Regions from separate parts of the Janthinobacterium sp. FT14W genome, predicted to be linked through region 4. Evidence: predicted binding sites of a transcription regulator. Region 4 holds the regulator's gene; each other region holds the start of a gene.

Region 1 (4,210 bases), on a different contig from region 4:
CACGGCCGCCACGACCACGATGGCAAAGGCGATGATGGCCAGCCGGTTGTACGGCAGCACGAGGCCGCCCAAGACCGTCACGCCGCCCGACATCCAGGCCGGATTGGCCACTTCCACGTTTTGCGCGCCGAAGATCGTGCGCACCAGCTGCATGAGGATCAGGCTGATGCCCCAGGTAGCCAGCAGGGTTTCCAGTGGCCTGCCATACAGCCAGCGGATGACCGTGCGTTCCAGCACCACGCCCACCAGGCCGGAGACGAGAAAGGCGGCCGGCAAGGCGGCCAGCAGGTAGGCGTCCTGCAGGCCGGGCAGATAGATACGGAAGAACAGCTGGCACAGATACGTCGTGTAAGCACCTATCATCAGCAGCTCGCCATGCGCCATGTTGATGATGCCCATCAAGCCAAACGTGATGGCCAGGCCCAGCGCGGCCAGCAGCAGCACGCTGCCCAGGGAAATGCCGTAAAACACATTGCCGGCGAATTCCATGCGCTGCACTCGTCCCTTGATCTGGCGCATGGTCTCGATGGCGGCCAGCTGCACGCCCTCGTCCGGCTCGCCGGCCTTGCCATCCGGCCCTGTATCGAGCATGGCTTGCAGCACGGGCAACAGGCGCGCATCGCTGCTGCCGGCCAAGGCCTGCACGGCGGCCTTGCGCGTGGCCGCGTCGGGCGCATGCAGGCTGGCGCTGGCGATCAGCACCTGCAATATCTGCCTGATGTCGGCGGCGCTTTCCTGCGCCAGCGCGGCGCGGATCAGGGGCAGCTGGGCGGGATCGACTGCCTTCTGCAAGGCTTGCGCGGCAGCCAGACGCTGGGCGCGCTCCGGCGCCAGCAGCTGCAAGCCCGACAGGGCGCCGGCCACGGCCGCCCGCAAGCGGTTGTTGACCATCACGCCATCGATGCCGTCGGGCAGCGGCACGGGCTTGCCGCTTGCCGGGTCATACGCCTGCTCGCCATCGACGATGTACACCTTGCCGTCGGGCGCCGCATATAAGGCGTCGTCCTGCAAGGCTTGCAGCACCTTGGCGGCCTCGGGCGTGGCCAGGGCGGCGATCTGTGCCACGGCAGCGACCCTCGCGTCGGGATCGTCGCCGGATAGCGGCTTGAGCAGGTCGGGAGGGATGGCGGCCTGCGCCATGGACGCTAACAACAGGCTGGCGAAGACCAGCAGTTGGGGGAGGATCTGCATGCGCATGGATTCCATGTAGTAAAGCCGATGTCTTGATAAGTATCCTTCCCCCAAAGACAAGGACAGGGGTCAGACCCGCCGGGTCTGACCCCAGCTCTTTGTCTGGGGTTGCGATGACGATTCGACGCGCAAGCGCCTACAGCTTCTGCTTGCCCTCATTGCCCTTGATATACGGGCTCCACGGCTGGGCGCGTATCGGCTCCTTGGTTTTCCAGACGACATTGAATTGCCCGTCAGCCTTGATCTCGCCGATCATCACGGGTTTGTGCAAGTGGTGGTTGGTCGGGTCCATGGTCAGCGTAAAACCCGATGGCGCCTTGACGCTTTGGCCCGCCATGGCGGCGATCACCTTGTCCGTATCCGTCGACCTGGCTTTTTCCACGGCTTGCGCCCACATGTGGATGCCCACGTAGGTCGCTTCCATGGGGTCGTTCGTCACCACGGAACCCGCGTTCGGCAACTTTTGCGCCACCGCGTACGCCTTCCACTGCTTGATGAACGCCGCATTCACGGGATTCTTGAGGGATTCGAAATAATTCCAGGCCGCCAGGTGACCGAGCAGGGGCTTGGTATCGATGCCGCGCAGCTCTTCCTCGCCCACGGAAAACGCCACCACGGGCACGTCCGTGGCTTTCAGGCCCGCATTGCCCAGTTCCTTGTAGAACGGCACGTTCGAATCGCCATTGATGGTGGAAATGACGGCCGTCTTGCCGCCCGTGGAAAACTTCTTGATGTTGGCGACGATGGTTTGATAGTCGGCATGACCGAACGGCGTGTAGACCTCGCTGATATCGCTATCCTTGACGCCCTGGCTTTTCAGGAAGGCGCGCAGGATCTTGTTGGTGGTGCGCGGATACACGTAATCCGTGCCCAGCAGCACGAAGCGCCTGGCCCCGCCGCCATCCTTGCTCATCAGGTATTCCACGGCGGGAATCGCCTGCTGGTTCGGTGCGGCGCCCGTATAAAACACGTTCTTTTCCAGTTCCTCGCCCTCGTACTGCACCGGATAAAACAGCAAGCTGTTGAGCTCCTTGAACACGGGCAAGACGGATTTGCGGGACACGGACGTCCAGCAGCCGAACACCACGGCAACCTTGTCCTGCGCCACCAGCTGGCGCGCTTTTTCCGCAAACAATGGCCAGTTCGACGCGGGATCGACGACGACGGCTTCCAGCTTCTTGCCCAGCACGCCACCCTTGGCATTGATCTCGGCAATCGTCATCAGCGCCACATCCTTGAGCGAGGTTTCGGAAATGGCCATGGTGCCCGACAGGGAGTGCAGGATGCCCACCTTGATCGTATCGGCGGCCAGGGCTGCCTGCATAGAGGTGGACGTGGCCAGGGCCAGTGCGCCGGCGGCGGCCGCTTTCAGGATGATGCGTCGTGACATGGGGACTCCTGTGATGGGTTCGAGGGGGTCGAGCTGGACATACGATGTTGTTAAAGCAGAAAGCATGCCAACGCCGGCAGGTGTACGCCATGGTGCACGGGGCCGGTGCCGCACGAAAAAAAACCTGGCTGCACAAGGACTGTGCAGCCAGGTTTCAAATTGCCGTAAAACGGTGCGTCACCCGCGGCTATGCTTGCCTCTCAATCCTTGCGTGGCACGCCTCTCAAGCGGCGCCAGCCCTTGCGGCCCAGCGGGAACAGCAGCACGAATGCGATCAGCCATGGCAGGATGTAGGCCATGGCCGTGATGGCGTTGGCCACGCCTTCGGACAGGTTTTCCGTGAAATTGCCCAGCGCGCGCTTGACGGGCGTCCAGAACGATTGCTTGCCTTCGGCGCTGATTGCCACGTTCAGCAAATCCGTATCGATGCGCTGCATCAACAAGGCATTGGCCGCCGTCGCCTGCTCCACTTCCACCTGTACGGTGGCCAGTTCCTTGCTCACCTTGATCAAGGCATCGACGTTCGCACCCGAGCGTTTTTCCAGGTCCTGCAATTGCGCCTGGTACTGCTTGAGCATCTCCAGGCGTTTCTTGCTGTCGAGCACAGGACGGCCCAGGTCTTCCACCTTGGTGCCCTGGCTGGCGATCTCGCCTTCGCTCCCCACCAGCGCCATCATCTTCCTGATGCCGGCCGGCTTGGCGCGCATGCTGATGCGCGCATGCACGTAGCGGCCGCTGTCGATGCTGGAATCGAGCAGCAGGCAAGCGTTTTCCGTATCGGCCTTGCAGGCGGCGACCACTTTTTCATACAGGGGCCGCACTTGCGCCTCGTGCGTATCGACGCTGACACTGTGTTCATAGGCGAGAAATTCGCTGCCTTTTTCCTTGCCATCGAGACGCGCGGCGCTGGACTGTCCGGCGCTCTCGCCCTTGCTGCCGCAACCGGCCAGCAGCAACAGTCCGAACAGACATATATAGACTTTTTTCATGATTTCTTTCTTCTAGTTATAGATGCTGCGGCAGCAGTTCGACATCGGGCAGATGCGCCGCCACCTCCTGTACGGTGGCATATTGCGTCAGCGCGGCCACCACCTGCGGCAGCGGCGCCGGCCAGATTTCCGGCAAATCGCGCTCGTCGGGCGCCAGCACGGGAAAGGCCAGCTGTTCCTGCGGCGGCACGAAGGCGGCTGCGACGCCCGCCTTGTTGCCGCGCGCATCGATGCGGTACCAGCCGAACTCTTGCAGATACACGGCGTTCAAGCCATGCAGGCAGAACGGCGGCCCCGCCTCGCCCACGGCCAGGCGCTGGTAGCACAGGCCGGCAGGAATGCCGTTGGCGCGCAGCAGCGCAGCGAGCAGATGGCTCTTCGCATAACAATAGCCTGTGCCATGCTGCAAGACGTCGGACGCGCGGCAGGTGACGGGATTGCGCTGGTAATCCCAGCTGTGGGCAATCTCGTCGCGCACGAAGGCAAAGCAGCGGGCGGCGATGGCGGCGTCACCCACCGCGCCTGCCGCCAGTGCGGCCGCCCTGGCGCGCACGGCCGGATGGTCGCTGTCGATATGCAGGCTGCTGGCCAGATACGGGGAAAAGTCGGTAGACATGGCATCGAGGTCATGCAAAAAGAT
Region 2 (4,210 bases), on a different contig from region 4:
AGGTCTATGCGGAAGACAGCAACAGCGAAAAACCGGCACCCGGCTATACGGTGTTCAATGCGCGGTTCAATGCCAAGCAAAGCGCGGGCCATTGGCGCTTCAAGGAATTTGCCCGCCTGAATAACCTGTTCGACAAGACCTCTGTGGGTTCCGTCATCGTCGGCGACAGCAACAAGCGCTACTATGAAGCGGCGCCGGGACGTAATTGGTTGCTGGGTGTTAGCGCCCAATATAATTTCTAAAAAGAAAAAGCCCGCGCCTCTTCCGAAGCGCGGGCTGTTTAGCCAATCAGCATGGCCAGCTATGGCCGCGCTTCCTTCACGCCATATTTGTCAAAGATGGCTTTCAATTCGCCGCTGGCTGTCATCTCGTTCATGGCCGCCTGCAGCAGTTTGGCCACGTCGAGCTGCTGGCGGCTGACGGCCAGGCCCACGGCCCAGCCCGCACGCGGCAAGCGGGCGAACGCCACTTCGTTCACGGGGAAAGCGGGATCGCTTTTCAGTACGGACTCGATTTCCGAACGGTTGGCCAGCACGGCATCAAGCTGGCCCGCCTGCAATTGCTGCAAGGCTTCGGCGGCCGTGTCGAAGATGCGCACATCGTCGCGGTACTTGCCATTGTCTTCCCCCAGCATCAGCATGGCGGCAATCGACACCTTTTCCACGCCGATGCGCTTTCCTGCCAGCGAGGCGACGCCATCGAATTGCGGCACGGCGTGCGCACTGCGCGCCAGGCGCACCGTTTCCACGTAATACGGCGCAAAGATCTCGACCTTGTCGTTATCCGCCATCAATTTTTTATCGACCGGCACATGCAGCATCACGTCGGCGGGACCGTAACCGAGGTAATGCCCCTTCCACACCATATTGCGCAAATCGTCGTTGAGGTTTTCGCCGGCGGGAAATGGCAGCAAGCTCAGTTTCAGCCCCAGCTTTTTCGCCAGCGCTTCGGCAATATCGATATCGATGCCAGCGCCCTTGTCGGAAAACGGCGCGAATTCGTTGTACACAGCCACTTTCAGGCTGCCCGACTGCTGCACTTTCTGCCAGTCGGCGCGCGCCGGCGCGGCGGCGCACAGCGCCAGGCAAGCGAGCGAGATCATCGCGCGCACGCCCCGGAATTGAAATGAACGCATGGGACTCCTTCGTGATCAGTTCGGCTTAATTAGATTCGCGGCGCGTTTCCAGATAGGTCTTAATGGCCCACATGGCTTCCTGGTTGAACACGCCTTCGAACGGCGGCATGTACACGGCACCGTTGCGCACCTTACCGTGGCGGATGGTGGTCAAATAGTAATTGTCCGTTTCCTTGTAGCACGCCTGTTTCTTTGTCTCATTCTTGATACCGAAGCAATCGCGGTCCAGCTGGCGCAAGTCCGGCGCGATGCCGCCTGAAATGGCTTCGATGCCGTGGCAGCGCGCGCAATTCTGGTTGTAGGCCGACGTGCCCACCGTCAAGGCCAGCTTGTTGCCCCGATACGGGTTCTGTTCGAGCCATTTGTCGCCCACCTTGGGCAAGCCCGTGGTATCGACGCCTTGCGGCGTGACATTGCCATGCGCATAGGCATGCGGCAAGGTCAGCAGGGAAGTGAGGGCAACGGCGCCTGCGGCGGCCACGCCGAGCAAGGTACGGATGGAATAGGTCATGCTGGTCTCCTTGGTTTTTTTAGTGAATATCCAAGAAGAGCAAATGCCATGCCATGCATACATGCCCCACATCCAGCCATCCATGTATCAATTTGGAACAGCTGCAACAGTGACGTGTGTCACCGCGCGCGTCAGGCGGCGGCCACCGTGCAGATGCTGGCCCGCTCCAGTTGGTCGAAAGTGATACGCACGGGTAAAAACCGGGAAATCACCTCGGCATTCGTCAGCGCATGCTGCGACACCTTGCTGCAACTGAAGACACCGCCGCCCGCCAGCGCCATCGGCAGCAAGAGCTGGTCGGCCAGGTGCTCGCCCACAGCCGCATCTGTCTTGAGATAGGCGCGCACCTCGTTCAACAGGCGCTTGGCCACGGATTCGGCCAGCAAGGACTTTTCGCCAAAGGAAGTAAACACTTCCGTGACGTGCTCATGCTCCAGGGTCAGCAACAGGACATTGCCCGGTCCCTCGTCGACAGGCAAGCCGACGATGCGCAACTGCTTGCCGCTCCAGCCCATGCCGCCGGCGACACGCTCGAGTTCGCGCTGCGCCACGTTCACAGGCACGCCCGCCACCACGCTTTCCGCAAAACCGGCCTGCCGTTCGCCACGCTGCAGCAAGGCAATGGACAGCAAACGCGGGCACGGTTGCACGGTGGCAATCACTTCGCCGCCGCCCGCAGGGTGAAAGCCGTAGCGTTGCAGCGCGATCTCCACTTCGGCGCCCATCTGTCCCAGGATGCGGCCATACGCGCGCTGCAGGAAATGCACGGGCGGCGCCATGGCATTATGCGTGCCGCCACTGATGCGCACGGTAGATGGCGCATCCGCATGCAGCAGCGCTGGCAACAAGGTTTGCAAGACCAGGGTACAGCTGCCGGCGCTGCCGATGGCAAAGCGGTAGTCGCCACCGCGCACGGGGCCGGGTACGAATTCCAGACTAGCTGCGCGCAGCGCCACCGGCGTCGTGCGCGCCCCGCAAATGGCGGCTGCCGCCTGCACGGCCACCAGATGCTGGCGCAGCAAGCCGGGCTTGTCCCGCCCCGCGCGAATGTTAATTAACCGGAACGGTTGCCCCGTGATCATCGACAGGCTCAGCGCCGAACGTAAAATCTGCCCGCCGCCTTCACCTTGCGCTCCATCTATTTCTATCATCTCTGCTTTCTCTCTTTTAACCTTTGACGCAGACGACCTGCTTCAGGATATGCACCACGTCGACCAGTTCGCGCTGCGCCAGCATCACCGCATCGATATCCTTGTAGGCCATCGGAATTTCATCGATCACGTTTTCATCCTTGCGGCATTCCACGCCTTGCGTGGCGCGGATCTGGTCGTCCAGGTTGAAGCGCCGCTTCGCTTCCGTGCGGCTCATCGTGCGTCCCGCGCCGTGGCTGCAGCTATGGAAACTGTCCGCATTGCCTTTACCGCGCACGATAAAACTCTTGGCGCCCATGGAACCCGGAATGATCCCCAGCTCGCCCGCGCGGGCCGACACGGCGCCCTTGCGCGTGATCAATACATCCTTGCCGAAGTGGTGCTCCTTCTGCACATAGTTATGGTGGCAGTTGACGGCCTCCACATGCGTCTGGAACGGTTTATGGATGACCGTGCGCACGGCAGCGATCAGGTTCTGCATCATCACTTCGCGGTTGTTGCGGGCGAAACGCTGGGCCCAGCCCACCGCTTCCACGTAATCGTCGTAATGCTGCGTTCCTTCGGCCAGGTAAGCGAGATCCTGGTCGGGCAGGTTGATGAAGTGGGTGCGCATATCCTGCTTGGCCAGTTCGATGAAATGGGTGCCGATGGCATTACCCACGCCGCGCGAACCGGAATGCAGCATGAACCACACCGAACCCTGCTCGTCGAGACACACTTCGACGAAGTGGTTACCGCTTCCCAGGGTACCCAGGTGGCGATAATTATTCGTGTTCTTCAGCTTTGGCGTTTTCAGGCAGATCGCATCGAATTCGTCTTTCAGCTGCAGCCACGCCGCATCGACCGCCGATGGCGGCGTATGCCAGGAACCTTCGTCGCGGCCACGGTGGCCGCGCGTCTTCGGCGACATCCCGTGCGGAATCGCGCGTTCGATGGCGCTGCGCAGGGGGCCCAGATTATCAGGCAAGTCGCTGGCCGTCAGCGTGGTTTTCGCCGCCATCATGCCGCAGCCGATATCCACGCCCACCGCCGCCGGAATCACGGCGCCCAGGGTGGGAATCACGCTGCCGATGGTCGACCCCTTACCCAGGTGGACGTCCGGCATGACCGCGATATGCTTGTAAATGAACGGCAGGGTCGCCGTGTTGCGCAATTGTTTTTTGGCCGCTTCTTCGACAGGCACGCCACGCGTCCACATTTTGACGGGACGGCTGCCTTCGGTATGCAGGACTTCGTATTCTTCGTTTTTCATCGCTATTCTCTTCTTCTATTGTATAGGGGGTGATGACAAGGATTGGTGAAACAGCTGCCGACGCATCGGCCCGGGATGTAGTTCCACCGGCATTCATCAGTACGACAACCCGACCAGGGGGGACAGGATTTCTGGCAGACGCATTGCGCCTGCCAGGCCGG
Region 3 (4,210 bases), on a different contig from region 4:
GGGAATGACCACGCCCTTGCTGAAGGTGGCGGCGGCGGCAAACGTGCCCTTGGCCGGATCCCAGATACCGTTCAGGAACAGGCGGTCGAAGCCACCGAAGAAAGCGGTTTTTTCCGTGAACGCGATCGAGTAGCCGTAGATGCACCACAGGACGATGACCAGTGCGAACACCATGAACACCTGGATCAGCACGGACAGCATGTTCTTGGAGCGCACCAGGCCGCCGTAGAACAGGGCCAGGCCGGGGATGGTCATCAAGATCACCAGCAGGGTGCTGATCATCATGAAGCTGGTATCGCCCTTGTTGGCGACAGGGGCGGCGGCTGGCGCGGCTGCGGCAGGGGCCGGCGCGGCGGCAGCTGGCGCGGCGGCCGGTGCCGCTGCGTCAGGCGCCGGCGTCACGGCAGGGGCGGCGACGGCCGCAGTCGTGGCCGCTTCCGTCTTGGCGGGGGCATCGGCAAAGCTCGGCGCGGCGACGCCGAACGCACACAGACAGGCTATCCCAGCTAGCAATTTTGTTATATTTTTACGCATCGATATTCCCCTTAGAGCGCTTCGTTGCCGGTTTCACCGGTACGGATACGGATGACTTGTTCCAGGTTGTAGACGAAAATCTTGCCATCGCCGATTTTACCGGTACGCGCGGCACCTTCGATCGCTTCGATGGCCTGGTCGACAATGGCGTCATCGACGGCCGCTTCAATCTTCGTTTTTGGCAAGAAATCGACGACATACTCGGCGCCACGGTAGAGTTCCGTGTGGCCTTTCTGGCGGCCGAAGCCTTTGACTTCGGTGACGGTAATGCCTTGCACATTGATAGCCGACAAGGCTTCGCGTACTTCGTCCAATTTGAACGGTTTAATGATTGCAGTAATCATTTTCATGGCTGTCTCGCTTAAAAGGTTTTGGACACGGTCAGCACGAGACCGGATTTCGCCAGATTCTTGCCATTCGGCGCCAGCGACGTGATGTTGGCCCTGACTGCTGCCAGGGAAACGGTCGCCATGCCGAAGTCCTTGGTCACGCCGATCTTGTAGTCGCTGTAACTGAGGGCATCGTTGTGCTCGACCTTCTGGCGGCCCGCATGCAGGTTCAACATATAACCATCATGCACTTCCACGTTGGCGCCCACATCGAGGTAGCCGCTGTTCTTGCTGTCCGGTACGCCGAACAGATTGGTGGTCGAATGCGAGTACTTGATATACAACGGACCGTAGCCCAGCTGGCCGTACAGCTCGAAGGTATTGGCATTGGTGCTCAAGCCATTCGATGGGTAGAAGTAATACAGGCCGCCCACGTCATAGGTAAAATCCTTGCTGAACTCGCCCCGCTTGCCGCCGTAGATATCCCATTCCACATTGGTATCGCCGCCGCCGTCCTTGATCCATTTGATGCTCGACAGCCAGGTACCCACATACAGCCCCGTCGGATTGTGGGTATAGTCGGCGCCGCCGCTGATGGCCGGCTCCAATCGGCTTTGCGACACGCCGCGGTAGCGGTAGTCGCTGGTCAGCGCCACGTTATAGCTCACCACATTGTCGGGCACGGCTTCGGCCGCAGCAGGTGCCGCCACTGCATCCTGGGCCATGGCGCTGCCGCTCAAGGCGGTCATGGCCAGTGTCAACGCTGCAGCTAAAGTCATGTTCTTGGACAGATTCTTCATGGCGATTCCCTTTTATTGAACTTTTAAAGCGGTTGAGGTTTAAAATCTTGGCTGGAGATCACAAAGCGTTCATAGCTTCTTTAGCAGAATACGTGCCAGCTCTCTTGCCACCTTGACAGGTGCATTTCCGTCCATACATAGCCTGCAAGCCGCCAGGACTGCGGGAACGGGCTGCTGAAGCACAATGAACCGCCCAGCTTCGCACCAGATTAACGCCGCTGTGCACCGCAATGGTGCGATGCACAGGCCGCACCATAAAAGGACTGACCATGGACATGAATACCTTCTTTAACGACTTGCAAGGCAAGATCCATCAAGCCATCGAAAACTCGCCGGCCAAGGATATCGAGAAAAACGTGAAATCGATGATGACCCAAGGCTTCGCCCGCCTCGATCTCGTCACACGCGAGGAATTCGATATCCAGGCGCAAGTGCTGGCCAAGACCCGCGCCAAGCTCGACGCACTGGAATTGCGCCTGATCGAACTGGAAACGCGCCTGAACGATACCAAAGCGTAAAGTGCGGCCAGCCAGGCCCCGTTATTGACGGCCTGGCTGGCATAGCTCAAGCCTGGCGGCGCTTCCAGCGCTAGACTGATCCTGCCCGCGCCCGCGTTACGGGGGAGTCTGATGAGCCTGGCCGTCCTGAAAAGCCGCGCCCTGGCCGGCATGGAGGCGCCCGAGGTAAGTGTCGAAGTCCACCTTGCCAATGGTTTGCCCTCGTTTACGATAGTCGGCCTGCCGGATACGGAAGTGAAGGAATCGCGCGACCGCGTCCGCGCCGCGCTGCAAAACTGCGGCTTCGAGATGCCGACGCGGCGCATTACGGCCAATCTGGCGCCGGCCGACCTGCCCAAGGAATCGGGCCGCTTCGACCTGCCCATTGCGCTGGGCATCCTGGCCGCTTCGGGCCAATTGCCGGCCGATCAATTACACCACTATGAATTCGCGGGCGAACTGTCGCTGTCGGGCCAGCTACGCCCCATCCGCGGCGCGCTGGCCATGACCTTTGCCATGCAGCGCAGCCGGGCCGGTGCACCACGCGCCTTCATCCTGCCCCAGGCGAATGCGGACGAGGCGGCGCTGGTCGGCGATGCCTGCATCTATCCGGCCCACAGCCTGCTCGAGGTCTGCGCGCATTTTGCCGCGCACGCCAGCCAGCAGACGCCCCTGCAGCGCCATCAACCCACGCTGGCGGCGCACGCTTTCCCGTATCCCGACTTTGCCGATGTGCAAGGACAGCAGCAGGCGCGGCGCGCCCTGGAAGTGGCGGCCGCGGGCGGCCATCATGTCCTGATGGTGGGGCCGCCGGGTGCGGGCAAGACCATGCTGGCCAGCCGCTTTCCCGGCGTGCTGCCGCCCATGAACGATGAAGAGGCGCTGGAATCGGCTGCCGTGCATTCGCTGGGCGGCCATTTCAAGGTGGAACACTGGAAACGCCGCCCCTACCGGGCACCGCACCAGACGGCGTCCGGCGTGGCACTGGTAGGCGGTGGCAACGTGCCGCGCCCGGGAGAAATCTCGCTGGCGCACTGCGGCGTGTTGTTTCTCGATGAAATTGCCGAATTCCACCGCCGGGTGCTCGATGTCCTGCGCCAGCCCATGGAATCGGGGATGATCAGCATTTCGCGCGCGGCCCGCCAGGCCGAGTTTCCCGCCCGCTTTCAGCTGATCGCCGCCATGAATCCCTGTCCGTGCGGCTATCTGGGCCACGCTTCCGGTCGTTGCCGCTGTACGTCGGACGCCGTGCTGCGCTATCACAACCGCCTGTCCGGTCCGCTACTCGACCGTATCGACCTGCAGATCGAAGTGGCCGCCATGCCCCCGGCGGCGCTGGGGCGGCATGCAGGCGCCGGCGAAAGTACACAAGCCATCGCCGCCCGGGTAGCGGCAGCCTTTGCCCTGCAGCTGGCGCGCCAGGGGAAATCGAACCAGCGCTTGAGCAACACGGAAATCGAACAGCATTGTCGCCTGGACGCACATGGCGAGCAGTTGCTGCTTGGCGCCATGGCGCGCCTGCACTGGTCAGCGCGTACTTACCACAGGGTATTGCGCGTGGCGCGCAGCATTGCGGACCTGGCGGACAGCACCGCCATCACGCCGCCGCATCTGGCCGAAGCCATCCAGTACCGGCGCGTACTGCGCGAGCTATGAGGCTGCCAGCCAAGGCCCATACGTGCACGATTGCGCGTGGCTGGCGGCGCTGCTACCATCTGCTGATGAAAAAACCATCACTTGCCATCTTCCTGGCCCTGCTCGCAGCTGCGTGCACGCTGTCCGCCTGCAGTCCGAAATTCGACTGGCGCGACTATCGCAGCCCCGACGCCCAGTTCACGGCCCTGTTTCCAGGCAAGCCGGCCGTGCTGACACGCGAGATCGATCTCGATGGCAAGAAAGTGAGCCTGACCATGACGGCGAGCGAAGCCGATGGCAGCACCTTCGCCATCGGCAGCGCCGTGCTCGACAGTGCCGAACAGGCGCAAGCGGCCTTGCCCGCCATGCAGACAGCCCTGCTGAAAAATATCAACGGCACTGTACGCAGCGAAAA
Region 4 (4,210 bases):
CAAGCCCGTCAAGCCCAGGTACAGGCCCAGCTGGCCGGCCAGGCGGGACAGGAAATAACTGCCGCCCACGTCCGGGAACAAGCCGATATTGACTTCAGGCATGGCCATGCGCGTGCGGTCCGTGACGATGCGCAGGCGGTTGCCGGGCCCGGCTTGCGCCACGCCCATGCCGCCGCCCATCACCACGCCGTCCATCACGGCGATATACGGTTTCGGATAGAAATGAATTACATGGTTGAGCGCATATTCTTCCGTAAAGAAATCTTCCAGCTGGGCGCTGCCACCTTGCGGCGTGGCCCGGCCCGCATCGTAAAAGAAACGGATGTCGCCACCGGCGCACAGGGCTTTTTCACTGCTGGAACGGATCACCACGGCGTCTACCTGCGGATCGTCGCGCCAGGCCAGCAACACGGCGCTCAGGGCGCGCACCATGTCCAGCGAGAGGGAATTCAAGGCTTTCGGGCGGTCGAGCACGATGTGGCCCGTGCGGTTGCGGATGGAGGTCTGGACGAAGTCGCTCATGGCAGGATGGAAAGTAGTAAGTATGGGAACATTCTAGCGCCTTCGGACGGAACATTGCGTTCCCATGACGCGGCCCGGCAAGGGCGACGGGCGCAAAAAAGGGCGCAATGCGCGCCCTTAGTTGATCACAGCCGGTTGAAAGTCGCGGCCCGCTCAGGCGGCGGCGAATTCTTCTTCCGAGCTGTCTGGCAGATGCTTGATCGCCTCTTTACCGTGCCCTTGCACTTTGGTTTTGTACTTCATCACTTGCCTGTCGAGCTTGTCGATCAGGGTATCGATCGCGGCATACAAGTCTTGCGCCAGGCTTTCCACATAGACGGTCTTGCCGCTCAGACGCAGATTGACTTCGGCCTTTTGACGTTTTTCTTTCTCTTTGAGGTTATCCACGGTCAGAATCACGGCGATATCGATGACTTGATCGAAATGACGTTTCACGCGCTCCAGCTTCGTTTGTACGTATTCACGGATGGCTGGTGTCACTTCAAGATGATGTCCGCTGATGGTGAGATTCATACACACTCCTAAAGATGATCGGGTTCGTGCGGTCCATCGTATCCGGCCCGCAGAGGAACCGAAAAAAACTTACAAACACTTACGCAGGCTCACTGGCGGAATTTTTAATGCTTCCCGGTATTTGGCAACAGTACGTCGCGCAATCACCATGCCTTGTTCCCCCAGCATGTCCGCAATCTTACTGTCGGATAAAGGATTTTTAGGGTCTTCTGCTCCTGTCAGTTGCACGATCAATGCCCGTATCGCCGTCGATGACGCTTCGCCCCCCGCTTCGGTGGCGACGTGGCTACCAAAGAAATATTTCAACTCGAACATGCCGTGCGGGGTCAGCATGTACTTTTGAGTTGTTACCCGCGAGATAGTACTCTCGTGTAAACCCAGTGTATCAGCTATTTCACGGAGCACAAGGGGACGCATGGCAACGGCCCCATGCGAGAAAAAGTTCTTTTGTCTTTCTACTATCGCCTGTGCCACGCGCAGTATCGTGTCGAAGCGCTGGCGCATATTCTTGATCAGCCACTTGGCTTCCTGCAGCTGTGCACCCATGGCCCCCTCCCCCTTGCCCTGCTTGAGCAAGTTGGCGTACATGGCATTGACGCGCAGGCGCGGCATGACGTCGTTGTTCAAGGTGACTTGCCAGCCATTGCGGGCGCGCTTGACGACGACGTCGGGCACCACATAGTCAGACACGTCGGAGGCAAACACGGCGCCCGGATGCGGATTGCACTGGCGAATCACCGTCTGCGCTTCGCGCAAGTCCTCATCGTCGCAATCGAGGGCTTTTTTCAGCTTGTTGAAATCGCGCTGGGCAAACCAGGCCAGGTGCTTTTCCACGATGACGAGGGCCATGCGCCGCGTCACCATGGCGATATGGGGCAAACGCTTGATTTGCAGCGCCAGGCATTCGGACGCATTGCGCGCGCCCACGCCCGGCGGATCGAAACTTTGCAGCAGGGACAAGGCCGTGCGCAGCTCGTCGACGTCGATTTCCAGCTCTTGCGGCAAGCGCGCCAGGATGTCGTCGAGCGCCTCTTCCAGGTAGCCATTGTCGTCGAGCGCGTCGATGATCAGCTCGACCAGCGCGCGGTCGCGCAATTCGAGCACCGTCACGCGCATCTGCTCCATCAGATGCTCGCGCAGGGTGCAGTGATGGGCTTCGAGTTGTGGGCGGGAATCTTCGTCGTCGGGCGTCTTGCTCCGGCTCGCGTCGCTCCAGTCGCTGTCGCCGCCGTCCGCGGCGGCCGGGCCCTCGCCCGCCTCGCCGTCAAAGGTTTCCCCTTCGGCCGGCGCCGCAGGCGCTTCCTGGCCTGGCGGCTGGGGCGGCGCTTCGGCCGGCGCGGCCGTGGAACTCAGGGCGCCGTCGGACAGCAGGCGCAGCGAACGGTCGAGCGGATCATCGAGGCGCTCGAGCAAAGGATTGTCCGTCAGCAATTGCTCTAATTCCTGGTGCAATTCCAGGGTAGACAATTGCAACAGGCGTATCGATTGCTGCAACTGCGGCGTCAGTGCCAAATGCTGCGAAGTGCGCAGCTGCAATGATTGTTTCATTGGCTCACATACGGAAGTGTTCGCCCAGATAGACCCGGCGTACCGACTCGTTCGCGATGATGTCGTCGGGGCGTCCCGACGCCAGCACCGAGCCCTGGTTGATGATGTAGGCACGGTCGCAAATACCCAGCGTCTCGCGCACATTATGATCGGTGATCAGCACGCCGATATTGCGCTCCTTCAAGAAACGCACGATGCGCTGGATTTCGATCACGGCGATCGGATCGACGCCGGCGAACGGCTCGTCCAGCAGCACGAAACGGGGATCGGTGGCCAGCGCGCGGGCGATTTCCACGCGGCGGCGCTCGCCGCCCGACAGCGACAGCGCCTGGTTTTCGCGCAACTTCTCAATCTGCAAATCGGCCAGCAGTTTATCCAGGCGCACCTCGATCTCGGCCTTCGTCAGCGGACGGCCTTCGACGGTCTGGATTTCCAGCACGGCGCGGATATTGTCTTCCACCGTCAGCTTGCGGAAGACGGAGGCTTCCTGCGGCAGATACGACAAGCCCATCTGCGCGCGGCGGTGGATCGGCAGGCTGGAGATGTCCACGCCGCTGATATCGATGCTGCCGCCATCGGACGGCACCAGGCCGACGATCATGTAGAACGAGGTGGTCTTGCCGGCGCCGTTCGGGCCCAGCAGCCCCACCACTTCGCCGCATTCGACTTGCAGCGAGACATCATGCACGACCTGGCGCTTGCCATAGGTTTTTTGCAGCCCGCGAACGATCAGGGTACTGCCGCAACGTGTATTGTCCATTATTTCTTTCCTGGCGCAGGCGTGGCCGGCGCTTTCTCCGCCGCCGGTGCCTTGGTCTTCGGCTGGATCACCATGCGCACGCTGCCGCCGTCCGGGGTGCTGGTGCCGCTGTCGGAATTTTCCATCGTAAACACTTCCTTGCGGCTGTCATACGAGATGAAGGCGCCGTTGGCCACGTCCGTCGGCTTCGTGCCTTCCAGGCGCGTCAGCTTGGCCTTGGAAAACAGTTTCACCACTTCCGTCTTGTTGTTGTATTCCACGCGCTCCGCTTCGCCTTCCACCCACAGGTCGCCCGCGCCATCGCGCTTCTGGCGGAAGGTGGCCAGCTTGCCGGGATCTGCCCAGAAGGTGATGAACTGGTAGCCTTGCGGATCTTCCGTGATCAGGGCGCGGCCCGCCTTCATGGTCAGGGTGCCCTTGACCAGCACCACGTCGCCCGTCAGGGTGCGCGTCTGCTTGACGTCGTCGACCAGGCCGCTGCGTGCCGTGATGACGGCTTCCTTCTCGGAATCGGCCTTCTCGGCATGCGCCGCGCCCATCACGCCCAGCGAGCAGACGGTCGAGAATAGAGTCAACAGCAAGATGTTCTTCATAGTATGGTTTCCTTGTTTCATTCTGTCATTTTGCCGCCGCGGCCGGGCGCGGTTTCGGCGGGAGGACCATGCGCAAGGCATTGTGCACCTGCACCACGCCGGTGGCGTTATTGGCTTGCATGCCCACGCCATTGATGCGCGAAGCGCCCGTCAGGATATCGACAGGCACGTCCGTTTCCATTCTTTCCTCATCCGGAAACACCGTCAGCGCTTCCGTCCTGACCGTCAGGTTCTGCGCCTTCGGACTGGCCACGCGGTCGATCACGACATTGCG

Evidence for each region. The regulator sigma-54, encoded in region 4, starts transcription at its own class of promoters, with help from an activator protein. The targets are predictions, from matches to a motif close to TGGCANGNAANCTGCTTT.
Region 1: the regulator sigma-54 is predicted to act here: its motif matches at 2,634-2,651, upstream of urtA (urea ABC transporter substrate-binding protein).
Region 2: the regulator sigma-54 is predicted to act here: its motif matches at 1,683-1,700, upstream of pedF (cytochrome c-550 PedF).
Region 3: the regulator sigma-54 is predicted to act here: its motif matches at 1,744-1,761, upstream of GCN74_RS07745 (TorF family putative porin).

Annotation. Positions count from the first base shown of each region.
Region 1 is NZ_WFLL01000066.1:15,187-19,396, forward strand. It holds gene urtB (urea ABC transporter permease subunit UrtB) at 1-1,191, opposite strand, end outside; gene urtA (urea ABC transporter substrate-binding protein) at 1,328-2,581, opposite strand; gene GCN74_RS26365 (DUF4349 domain-containing protein) at 2,782-3,570, opposite strand; gene GCN74_RS26370 (transglutaminase-like domain-containing protein) at 3,587-4,186, opposite strand.
Region 2 is NZ_WFLL01000067.1:14,346-18,555, forward strand. It holds gene GCN74_RS26430 (TonB-dependent receptor family protein) at 1-242, shown strand, start outside; gene GCN74_RS26435 (substrate-binding periplasmic protein) at 302-1,135, opposite strand; gene pedF (cytochrome c-550 PedF) at 1,161-1,646, opposite strand; gene rtcA (RNA 3'-terminal phosphate cyclase) at 1,778-2,797, opposite strand; gene GCN74_RS26450 (RtcB family protein) at 2,814-4,049, opposite strand.
Region 3 is NZ_WFLL01000008.1:923-5,132, reverse strand. It holds gene GCN74_RS07755 (ammonium transporter) at 1-534, opposite strand, end outside; gene GCN74_RS07750 (P-II family nitrogen regulator) at 546-884, opposite strand; gene GCN74_RS07745 (TorF family putative porin) at 896-1,663, opposite strand; gene GCN74_RS07740 (accessory factor UbiK family protein) at 1,933-2,181, shown strand; gene GCN74_RS07735 (YifB family Mg chelatase-like AAA ATPase) at 2,293-3,816, shown strand; gene GCN74_RS07730 (hypothetical protein) at 3,882-4,210, shown strand, end outside.
Region 4 is NZ_WFLL01000013.1:67,469-71,678, forward strand. It holds gene GCN74_RS11440 (enoyl-CoA hydratase/isomerase family protein) at 1-522, opposite strand, end outside; gene hpf (ribosome hibernation-promoting factor, HPF/YfiA family) at 676-1,035, opposite strand; gene GCN74_RS11450 (RNA polymerase factor sigma-54) at 1,105-2,583, opposite strand; gene lptB (LPS export ABC transporter ATP-binding protein) at 2,588-3,343, opposite strand; gene lptA (lipopolysaccharide transport periplasmic protein LptA) at 3,343-3,936, opposite strand; gene lptC (LPS export ABC transporter periplasmic protein LptC) at 3,962-4,210, opposite strand, start outside.